2 regions of the Phyllobacterium zundukense genome follow, and region 1 is predicted to be linked to the other one. Evidence: predicted binding sites of a transcription regulator. Region 1 holds the regulator's gene; the other holds the start of a gene.

What was found. Region 1 encodes PhoB, which activates phosphate uptake and scavenging genes when phosphate is short. Its sites were predicted from a motif close to TGTCATNNANCTGTCAT; they were not measured.
Positions count from the first base shown of each region.
Region 2: the regulator PhoB is predicted to act here: its motif matches at 1,540-1,556, upstream of BLM14_RS24815 (arsenate reductase/protein-tyrosine-phosphatase family protein).

Region 1 covers NZ_CP017940.1:295,098-300,112, forward strand. The annotation lists gene pstC (phosphate ABC transporter permease subunit PstC) at 1-320, shown strand, start outside; gene pstA (phosphate ABC transporter permease PstA) at 317-1,633, shown strand; gene pstB (phosphate ABC transporter ATP-binding protein PstB) at 1,700-2,473, shown strand; gene phoU (phosphate signaling complex protein PhoU) at 2,552-3,283, shown strand; gene phoB (phosphate regulon transcriptional regulator PhoB) at 3,302-3,988, shown strand; gene BLM14_RS01460 (vWA domain-containing protein) at 3,993-5,015, opposite strand, start outside.
Region 2 covers NZ_CP017942.1:371,424-376,438, forward strand. The annotation lists gene BLM14_RS24805 (HigA family addiction module antitoxin) at 257-562, opposite strand; gene BLM14_RS24810 (hypothetical protein) at 761-955, shown strand; gene BLM14_RS24815 (arsenate reductase/protein-tyrosine-phosphatase family protein) at 974-1,477, opposite strand; gene BLM14_RS24820 (hypothetical protein) at 1,693-2,271, shown strand; gene BLM14_RS24825 (MarC family protein) at 2,460-3,107, shown strand; partial or broken gene BLM14_RS32780 (alkanesulfonate monooxygenase) at 3,159-3,384, shown strand; gene BLM14_RS24835 (FAD/NAD(P)-binding protein) at 3,401-4,147, shown strand; gene BLM14_RS24840 (FAD/NAD(P)-binding protein) at 4,176-4,802, shown strand.

The DNA of each region.
Region 1 (5,015 bases):
AAACGATCCGCCGCGTGGTTTTGCCTGCCGCCTTGCCGGGTATCGTCGGTGCGCTGCTGTTGACCGCCTCGCGGGCAATCGGCGAAACAATGATCGTGGTGCTGGCAGCCGGTGTTGCCGCCAATCTCAACATCAATCCATTTGACGCGATGACGACGATCACGGTCAAGATCGTCAACCAGTTGACCGGCGACCTTGAGTTCAACTCACCGCAGACGCTGGTGGCGTTTGCCCTTGGCCTCACCCTCTTCTTCATCACCCTGGCGATGAACATCTTCGCGCTTTATATCGTGCGTAAGTACCGGGAGCAGTACGAATGACCGACATAGCCCTCAATCCAGCTGCCGTCTCAGCCAAGCAGACCCGCCGCGATATCGGCCTGAAGCGCCGCTATGCTGCCGAGCGCCGTTTCAAACTCTATGGCATCATCGCGATTGCCATCGGCCTCTTCTTCCTGGTCGCTTTGCTGTATTCGGTGTTTTCCAACGGCTACACTGCTTTCTGGCAGACCGAGGTCAATCTCTCGATTAATCTCGATCCGAAGATCATCGATCCCGATAACAAGCGCGCAACTGATCCGAATGTGCTGCTGACCGCCAACTATCCGGTGCTGGCGCGTAATGCGCTCGCCGAAAAGCTCGGCGTGAGCTCGAGCGACAAGGCTGGTATGCGTGAGCTCGGCAAATTGTTCTCTGAAGGCGTTCGCGGACAATTGCGCCAGCTGGTTGCCGGCAATCCGTCATTGATAGGCACAACCCAGAATGTCTGGGTGTTGACCGGCGCCGATATCGATTCAGCCTTCAAGGGCCAGATCGATCTGAATGTCGAGGAGGCCCGCCGGAAGGTTTCCGACAAGCAGGTCGAATGGATGAACAAACTCAAGGGCGAAGGCGTCATGGCCCAGCGCTTCAATACCGGTCTCTTCACTTATGGCGCGTCCAGCCGCCCGGAGACGTCGGGTCTGAGTGTGGCCCTGATCGGTTCGCTCTACATGATGCTGATCGTATTGTTCCTCTCGCTGCCGATAGGCGTTGCCGCTTCGATCTATCTTGAAGAGTATGCCAAGAAGAGCCGGCTGACCGACATTATCGAGGTCAACATCAACAATCTTGCGGCTGTTCCCTCGATCGTGTTCGGTCTTCTGGGACTTGCCGTCTTCATTAACTTCTTCCACATGCCGCGTTCGGCTTCGCTGGTGGGTGGTCTTGTCCTGACCCTGATGACCTTGCCAACGATCATCATCGCGACGCGAGCCGCGCTACGCGCCGTTCCACCGTCAATCCGCTCGGCCGCCCTTGGCATCGGGGCATCCAAGACACAGATGGTCTTCCATCATGTTCTGCCACTCGCTGCGCCTGGCATCCTGACGGGGACCATCATTGGCCTTGCCCATGCGCTGGGTGAAACGGCGCCGCTGCTTCTGATCGGTATGGTGGCTTTCGTTGCCAACAACCCAGTCACTCCGCTCGATCCCGCCACGGCATTGCCGGTACAGATCTACATGTGGGCGAATGAGGCGGAACGCGCTTTCGTCGAACGGACGTCCGGCGCCATCATCGTGTTGTTGCTTTTCCTCGCGGTCATGAACATCACAGCTATCATTCTGCGTCGCCGCTTCGAGCGTCGCTGGTAAAAGGGAAAGGCTCTGGCTATGAACCTGATGACGGAACGAAATCTCGAAAAAGCGGTAAATGAAAAAATGAACGCTCAGGTGAATGCGATCAAGATGCAGGGCAAGGATGTCACCGTTCATTATGGCGACAAACAGGCCCTGTTCGGCGTCAACCTCGATGTGCCCGAGAAGATGGTAACGGCGCTTATCGGACCATCCGGTTGCGGCAAGTCCACCTTCCTGCGCAGTCTGAATCGTATGAATGACACGATTGAAGGCTGCAAGATCGGCGGCAAGATCACGCTCGATGACGAGGATATCTACAATCCGAAGATCGATGTTGTGGAACTACGCGCCCGTGTCGGCATGGTGTTCCAGAAGCCTAACCCCTTTCCGAAGTCCATCTTCGAAAATGTCGCCTACGGCCCGCGTATTCACGGCCTCGCCAAGAATCGCCAGCAGCTCGAGGAAATCGTTGAGAAGAGCTTGCGCCGCGCCAGCCTGTTCGACGAGGTGAAGGATCGCTTGCACGAGGCGGGAACCGGTCTGTCCGGTGGTCAGCAGCAGCGCCTTTGCATTGCGCGCGCCATCGCCGTCAGCCCGGAAGTCATTTTGATGGATGAACCGTGCTCGGCGCTTGATCCTATTGCTACAGCCAAGGTCGAAGAACTGATTGACGAATTGCGCCAGAACTACACGATCGTCATCGTGACGCATTCGATGCAGCAGGCAGCCCGTGTTTCGCAGCGGACAGCCATGTTCCATCTCGGCAATCTGGTAGAGGTGGGCGATACGGAAATGATGTTCACCAATCCGTCAGAAAAGCGAACACAAGACTATATCACCGGGCGCTTCGGCTGATTGAGTATTCAAATTGTTACTGCGTCCTTTGTGCGTTCGTTAAGACGCTCGTCGCAGTGAGGAAACGAGGGTAAGAACATGACCGAACAGCAGGCCCAGCATACTGTGCGTTCCTACGACGATGAACTGAAGTTCCTGACGCACAAGATCGCAGAGATGGGCGGTCATGCGGAACGGATGGTCGAACAGGCGGTCACCGCGATGGTCAATTCCGACAACGCGCTGGCACAGCGCGTGATTTCGGACGATCTGATCCTCGATGCCGGTCAACGGGAAATCGATGAAAAGGCCATTACCATCATTGGCAAGCGTCAGCCGATGGCTATCGATCTGCGCGAGATCATCGGCACGATCCGTATTTCCTCGGATCTCGAGCGCATCGGCGATCTCGGCAAAAACATCGCCAAGCGGGTCGTTGCCGTTACCGATACCCGGCAGACGCTGTCGGTTTATCGCGGTCTGCAGACTATCGCCGAACTGGCCCTGACGCAGCTCAAGGATGTGCTGGATGCCTATGCGACACGTTCTGTCCAGCAGGTAAACATTGTGCGTGAACGCGATGACGAGATCGACGCGCTCTATACCTCGCTGTTCCGCGAACTACTGACCTACATGATGGAAGATCCGCGCAACATCTCGGCTTGCACGCACCTTCTGTTCTGCGCCAAGAACATCGAGCGTATTGGCGACCACGCTACCAATATTGCCGAGACCGTCTATTACATCGTCACCGGTTCGCAATTGCCGGCCGAGCGACCGAAGGAAGACCAGACTCACAGCATCGTCGTCGACGAAGCCAGACAATCGTAATCCAGGATAGAACGAGCCATGGCGATAGCCCCCAAAATCACCGTTGTGGAGGACGAGGAAGCTTTGAGCGTCCTTCTCCGGTACAATCTTGAAGCTGAAGGCTATATTGTTGAGACGATCACGCGCGGCGACGAAGCGGAAATTGCGTTGCGCGAGAAGGTGCCGGATCTTCTGATCCTTGACTGGATGCTGCCCGGTCTTTCCGGCATCGAGCTTTGCCGGCGCCTCCGAGCCCGGCGCGAGACGGAAATCCTGCCGATCATCATGCTGACGGCACGCGGTGAGGAAAGCGAGCGGGTGCGGGGTCTGGCGACCGGTGCGGACGACTATATGGTCAAGCCGTTCTCGACGCCGGAGCTTCTCGCCCGCATCAAGGCGATGCTACGCCGCGTCAATCCGAGTCTTCTTTCGCATGTTCTGAGCTTCGGCGACCTGAAGCTCGACCGTGAGCAGCACCGCGTATTCCGCAAGGAACGTGAACTGAAGCTCGGGCCGACGGAATTCCGCCTATTGGAATTCCTGATGCAGTCGCCGGGACGGGTGTTCTCACGCGGCCAGCTGCTCGACAATGTCTGGGGCGCGGATATCTATGTCGATGACCGCACGGTCGACGTGCATGTCGGACGGCTGCGCAAGGCGATCAATATTGGCCGTTCGATCGACCCGATCCGCACCGTACGCGGCGCCGGGTATTCGTTCGGCTGAGCGTTCAGTGCTTACGCGAGAGTTCGCGGGTCGCGGTCTCGATGCCTGAAAGGGTAAGCGGATACATCCGCTGCGCGAAAATTCCGCGGATCATGGACGTCGATGCCGTGTAGTTCCAATAGGCTTCCTTGGTGGGATTGAGCCAGACCGTATTCTTCCATTGGTCGAGCACACGTGTGAGCCAGACAGCACCGGCTTCCTCGTTCCAGTGTTCGACGGAACCCCCAGAATGCGAGACTTCATAGGGCGCCATCGCCGCGTCACCGACGAAGATCACCTTGTAGTCCGATCCATATTTATGGATGACATCCTGCGTCGGGATGCTTTCGGTATAGCGGCGGCGGTTGTCCTTCCACACAGCCTCATAAAGGCAATTATGGAAGTAGAAATACTCCATGTGCTTGAACTCGGAGCGCACGGCTGAGAACAGCTCTTCGGCGATCTTGATATGCTCGTCCATGGAACCGCCGACATCAAAGAACATCAGCAGCTTGACATGATTGCGCCGCTCCGGCCGGATCTGCACATCCAGATAGCCGTGTTCCGCGGTGGATCTGATTGTTCCCGAGAGATCCAGTTCGTCCTCGGCGCCCTCGCGCACCCAGCGCCGCAGTCGCTTCAGTGCAACCTTGATGTTGCGCGTGCCGAGCTCAACACTGTCATCGAAGTTCTTGAACTCCCGCTTGTCCCAGACCTTGACTGCCCGGTGATGGCGGCTTTCGTCCTGGCCGATCCGCACGCCTTCCGCGTTATAGCCATAGGCGCCGAAGGGTGACGTGCCTGCCGTACCGATCCATTTCGACCCACCCTGATGACGGCCCTGCTGTTCCTCGAGGCGCTGACGCAGGGTTTCCATCAGCTTGTCGAAGCCGCCAAGTGCTTCGATCAGTTTTTTCTCTTCCTCGGTCAGGTGTTTTTCCGCCAGTCGCCGCAGCCATTCCTCCGGAAGATTGGCCACGTCGACGGCACCTTCGCCATGCAAGGCTTCGATGCCCTTGAAGACATGGCCGAAAACCTGGTCGAAGCG
Region 2 (5,015 bases), on a different replicon from region 1:
GCAGGATATCGACCGCGATGCATTTTGCCCGCTCGTCCACCGGTCGGCATCGATAGGCGACACATCGACCTTGTCGCCCTCGACCGAGCTGAAGACCCAATCGAATCTGCATGTACTTGGCCCTCATGCTCTTGATCGCCATGCTCGGCGTAGTCGGCTGATTGACGAACGTCTGGGCGATGCGACGTTGATCGCTAGCTGCAATAAGCTCGCGATCTGGTAAGTTCTTGGGTTGCTTCCCAAAGTTCTTCGACAACTAGCAGCTTGATTCAACATCTGTAGCAACTGCGATAGGAAAGTCCGCTTCCTGATGCCGATCCCACTTTGATTGCAGGACGAACCACAGATCCGGCATGATGCCGAGCGTTCGGTCTATGCGCACGGCGATATCGTATGTGATCGGATACCGGCCAGCGATGATGGCATCTAGTGTCGCCGTTGGTATCTCTGTTAACTGCGCAAATGCTTCCACCGACAAGCCATGGGACTCAATGCACTCAAGCAAATGCTGGCCGGGGTGGATCGCCCAATGCGGCGTCCACCGATTTGCCGATGTGTTCATTTTGCTTTGCCATTCGGGTTTCGTATCAGATGGCCGAACCATAAACTGACTACATGTCAGACGAATGAAAAAACAGTGGCGTCAAAGCGGCTCTGCCTTGTTTCCGCCGCCAAAGGTTCATGAAGCCGGTATTGATTGTGACAGATATTTTACAGATATGTGACGGCACTAGTTGTGAAACCAACACCGGGAACCGTCATGCGCATTAGAGAACTGCACGAAATCAGATACGAAGAAGAGACCGCAAACCTCAAGCTTTCAGGTCTCAACCCCTTCAAGCAAGCCAAGAGCGTCAATATCTCCATCGACAATCCCGAAGAATTCCTCAACGCAATCAAGACTGCGCTGGCAGATGCCGAAGGCAAGAGAATCAGAATTGGCAAGGCCAAATGATCGCCACCCCGCGGCTCATTATTCACTCTTTGACTGGCCTATTTCATCGACATGGCTTTGGATGCTGAGCCGGTCAAGCGAGCTGAGCGGAAGATTGATGAATATCTTCAGGCGGCGATCGAGTTCCGCCATTGCGCGCGAGAACGCTTGCTTTCGCTCCCACGGCTCGCCCGTTGCCTTTACCGGATCCGATGAGGCCCAATGTGCACTGACCGGCAGGCCCGGCCATTCGGGCAACGACTCGCCGGCTGCAGTGTCACTCAAGGTAAAGACGAAATCGAGATTCTGGGCATCGACGGCGCTAAAATCCCGGTAGTGCTTCGGGTGAAGCTCTCCCGCTGGATAGCCCATTGCTTCGAAAAGCTCGCGCGTCTCCGGCTCGATGTCGCCTGCCGGATCAACGCCGGCACTGTAGGCAACAAAGTGCGGATGCCCGATGCGGTTAAGAATTGCTTCGGCCATCATGCTTCTGGCCGAATTGCGCTGCGACAGGAACAACACGTGAAAGACCTTGTCACTCACAGCCCACCTCCATGGTCGGTTGACGGATGGATGAAGTGTCTCGCCTAGAATGCAGGCAGAATGTGACAATTGCGTAACAAAGGGTGCATTGATCCTCCATCTTTCGATCTATGGATTGCTTCAAATTTACATAAAATTACGCCCTTATTTCATGGAAGAAAGTCGCCTCTGATGTATGGCAACTGCCGTCAAAGCACTGACAGGGGTAAATCCGAGTGGCCGAGATCAACAGATTCAGCAAGGCGGCAGTGGCGGCGCAGGTCCGTGACGCTGCATGGCTTGCGCATATCAAACCAATCCGCAGACAGATGTCTTTTTCGCAAGGCAAGGCGCTTGTCCACCAGATTTTCGACGATGCAGAAGTTGCCCGTCCCTTTGTAAAATGCTTGCCAGCGCACCATAGAACACGGGGATTTACCACCCAGGAACACGAAATCTTCCTTCAGGATACGACCTGGGATGACACCGTCATTCAATGTGCTTCGGAGCTATTGCTCGGTAGCGTCAATACCCAGACGATCAGCAACAGGGACAGTGTCGGATACGAGGAACTGGAGAACTATCTGCATCTCGCAACGTGCTACACCGGAATGAACCGTTACACGCTTGACGCCTATGCTGCTGAACTCTCCGCGATCGCCGGTCTCAATGTTCGGCCCCGTCTGACAATCGGCCAAACGCATTCCTCCTGGGCGGAGGTCAAGCCTGGCGACAGGCTTTATGAAACAGCCATCGGCACCGGGTGCCGGCTTTACAAACGCTATGGCGAACCGCAGCCACTGCGCGATGCGTAGTAGGAAACTGCGTTGCTTGTCGGATGTAAGACTTCTCAGCAGAGCCTGAACTAAGCCGCCCGTGTGAACTTGCGCAAGGCTGCGGTTCGTGTCGTAGCGGCGGCAGAATTTTTGCCCGAGCGCTGGACAATCCATTTCGCATCGTCGACAGTTCTCCACCAGTAGAGGTGTAGAGGGGGAACTTTCCGATGGATTTCACTGTCATTGACGCCACGCTCGTGGCAAAGCTTCTCCTGCTCCTGCTGATTGGCATGGGACCGAAGATCGCACTGGTGCCTTTTCTTGAAAAGACCCATGCCTTTGACGCCGAAACCAAAAACAGGATAGGCCGCCAGATGGTTTTGACGGCGGTTGTCACGGCTCTGATCCTTTTTGCCACTGGCGCTCTGCTGATGCGACTGCTGCATATCACTGGCGGCGCGGTTGCGATCGCTGGCGGCGTTATCTTAGCGCTCCTCGCGATCAAGATGGCGGCTGGACCGACCGAAAAGCCCAAGGATGAGCTGGGCCTGCCGATAGATCCAGCAAAAATCGCCGTCTTTCCCCTTGCTGTCCCCTACTTGCTGAATCCCGTCGGCATCACGGTCATTATCATTGCCTCCGGCGAAGTTGTCTCGGTTGCAAGTGCAGTACTCGTCGTGGGGTTGATCCTGCTCGTCGGTGCATTGGATTATCTGGTGTTCACTAATATCGACAAACTGGCAAAGCGAATGAAGCCAGCTAGTCTTGTCGTCTCGGAGGTTGTCTTCGGCATTCTCCTAACCGCGGTAGCCGTCCAACTAATCGTTAGCGGACTTGTCAATCTAGGAATCATCACCGCGACCGTCCCGCATTGATTCCCTACTGGTTGACGCAGCCTGCAGGCGTGGCCAAAATACGACGCAAGATTAGTTGGCGGCGCAGCTACAATAGCCGAGCGCATGGCCGAAATACAGCCGTATCGGTATCGACACTTTTATCCCCTCCGGTTACCCTCACCTTGAAGAGACCTATCGTTTCGGTGAGCTGGAGCTTCCGAACTTGCCGCTCGACCATGAAATTCCATCGAGCTCGACGTCAGTTAATATGGGACAGTTTGACGAGACTGTCGCCGGTGTCCATCGCCCGGCAAGATTGAGGGCAAGCCATTGTGACAGAGCCAGTTATCGTTGCGATCATTGGCGGTGGTTTCTCCGGAACCGCCATCGCCTATCATTTGGCTGCACAGACACGGCACAGCGATATTGAGATCGTCGTGATTGAACCGAGGGAGCGGCTCGGCGATGGTCTGGCCTATTCAAGCAAGGATCCCGCTCACCGGATCAATGTCCCGGCTGCCAAAATGACGATGGTCTCTGCGGAGCCGGATCATTTTACCCGGTGGCTAGCAACCGACGCGATCAGTGCCGGAGATGTTCTAGCACGGACGACCAAGGGCGATGAATTCCCGCAGCGTTCGGTATTCGGGCGCTATGTTCACAACCATGTCGAGCCTTTCCTCCATACGGACAGCATTCGTCACGAGCGGGCAACAGCACTGAGCATTACACCTGGCTGCGAGCGATATTCAATTGTCCTGACCGACGACAAGAATGTCGACGCCGATATTGTTGTCGTTGCCACCACGCATCCACTACCCTCAGTGCCGAGGGCCTTCCTACCCTTGATTGGCGGGCCTCGTTTCATTGCCGATCCCTATGCTGGGGATGCGCTACAGGAAATCGAACAGGATCATGCGGTTCTTGTCGTCGGGACAGGTCTCACCGCCGCCGACGTGATCGCCTCGCTCGACAAAAACGGGCATCGCGGCGCCATTGTCGCGCTCTCACGTCACGGTTATCGCTCTCGTGGACACGCCACACAAGCCGCGGAGCCATTCGGCAGCTTCGGCGGATGATGAAACCGCCTCCAGTTTATTGAAAACAGTGCGTCAGACACTAAAGGAAGCACAGAATCGGGGCCTGACCTGGCACCCCGTCCTTGATGCGCTGCGCGATCAGGCTCCTGTAATCTGGGCGGCGTTGCATTCTGACGAGCGACGGCGTCTGGTGCGGCATCTGAGGGCACTTTGGGATGTCCACCGCTTTCGCGTGGCTCCACAAGTGAAGGATGTGCTTGATCGCCGTTTGCGTGAAGGCACACTTGAGATTATCGCAGCTTCACTACATTCAGCGCACGAAACGAGCAGACGATTCAAGGTCTCATATCGACGCCGATACACACAGAGCCTTGAACGCGCAGGCTTCGATGCGATTGTCATCACCACTGGTCCTGCCCATGCCGCAATTATTCAAAGCAATCCGGTGGTTCGGTCGCTGTTTGATCAGGGCCTGCTCGCTTCTGACCCGGTAGGGCTTGGCCTTCATACGGCAAAGACCGGTCAGGCAATCAGCAAGAAGGGCGAGATCATCGACAATCTCTTCATCGGTGGGCCGCTCGCGCGTGGTACCTTCGGTGAATTGATGGGCGTGCCGGAGGTCACCTGTTACGCCGAGTTCATAGCGGCACGTGTCAGAAAAGCCATTGAAATTATCATCCAACGGAAGCGCTAAGCCAGCTGACGCTGCTGGGCGACAGCGTCAAGGGCGCTCCTACAACCCGCATCTATTTACTTTTCGACCGCCATTCACGTTGGTTTCACGCTAGAATGACAGATGAAATATATGGTTCAGTCGTAAATTTTTTGGCATAGCAAATGATTTCGCACATGCAGCCAGAATGAGGTCGAAAGTATCCGTTTTGGGTGCACGGTTTAAGAGAAATGT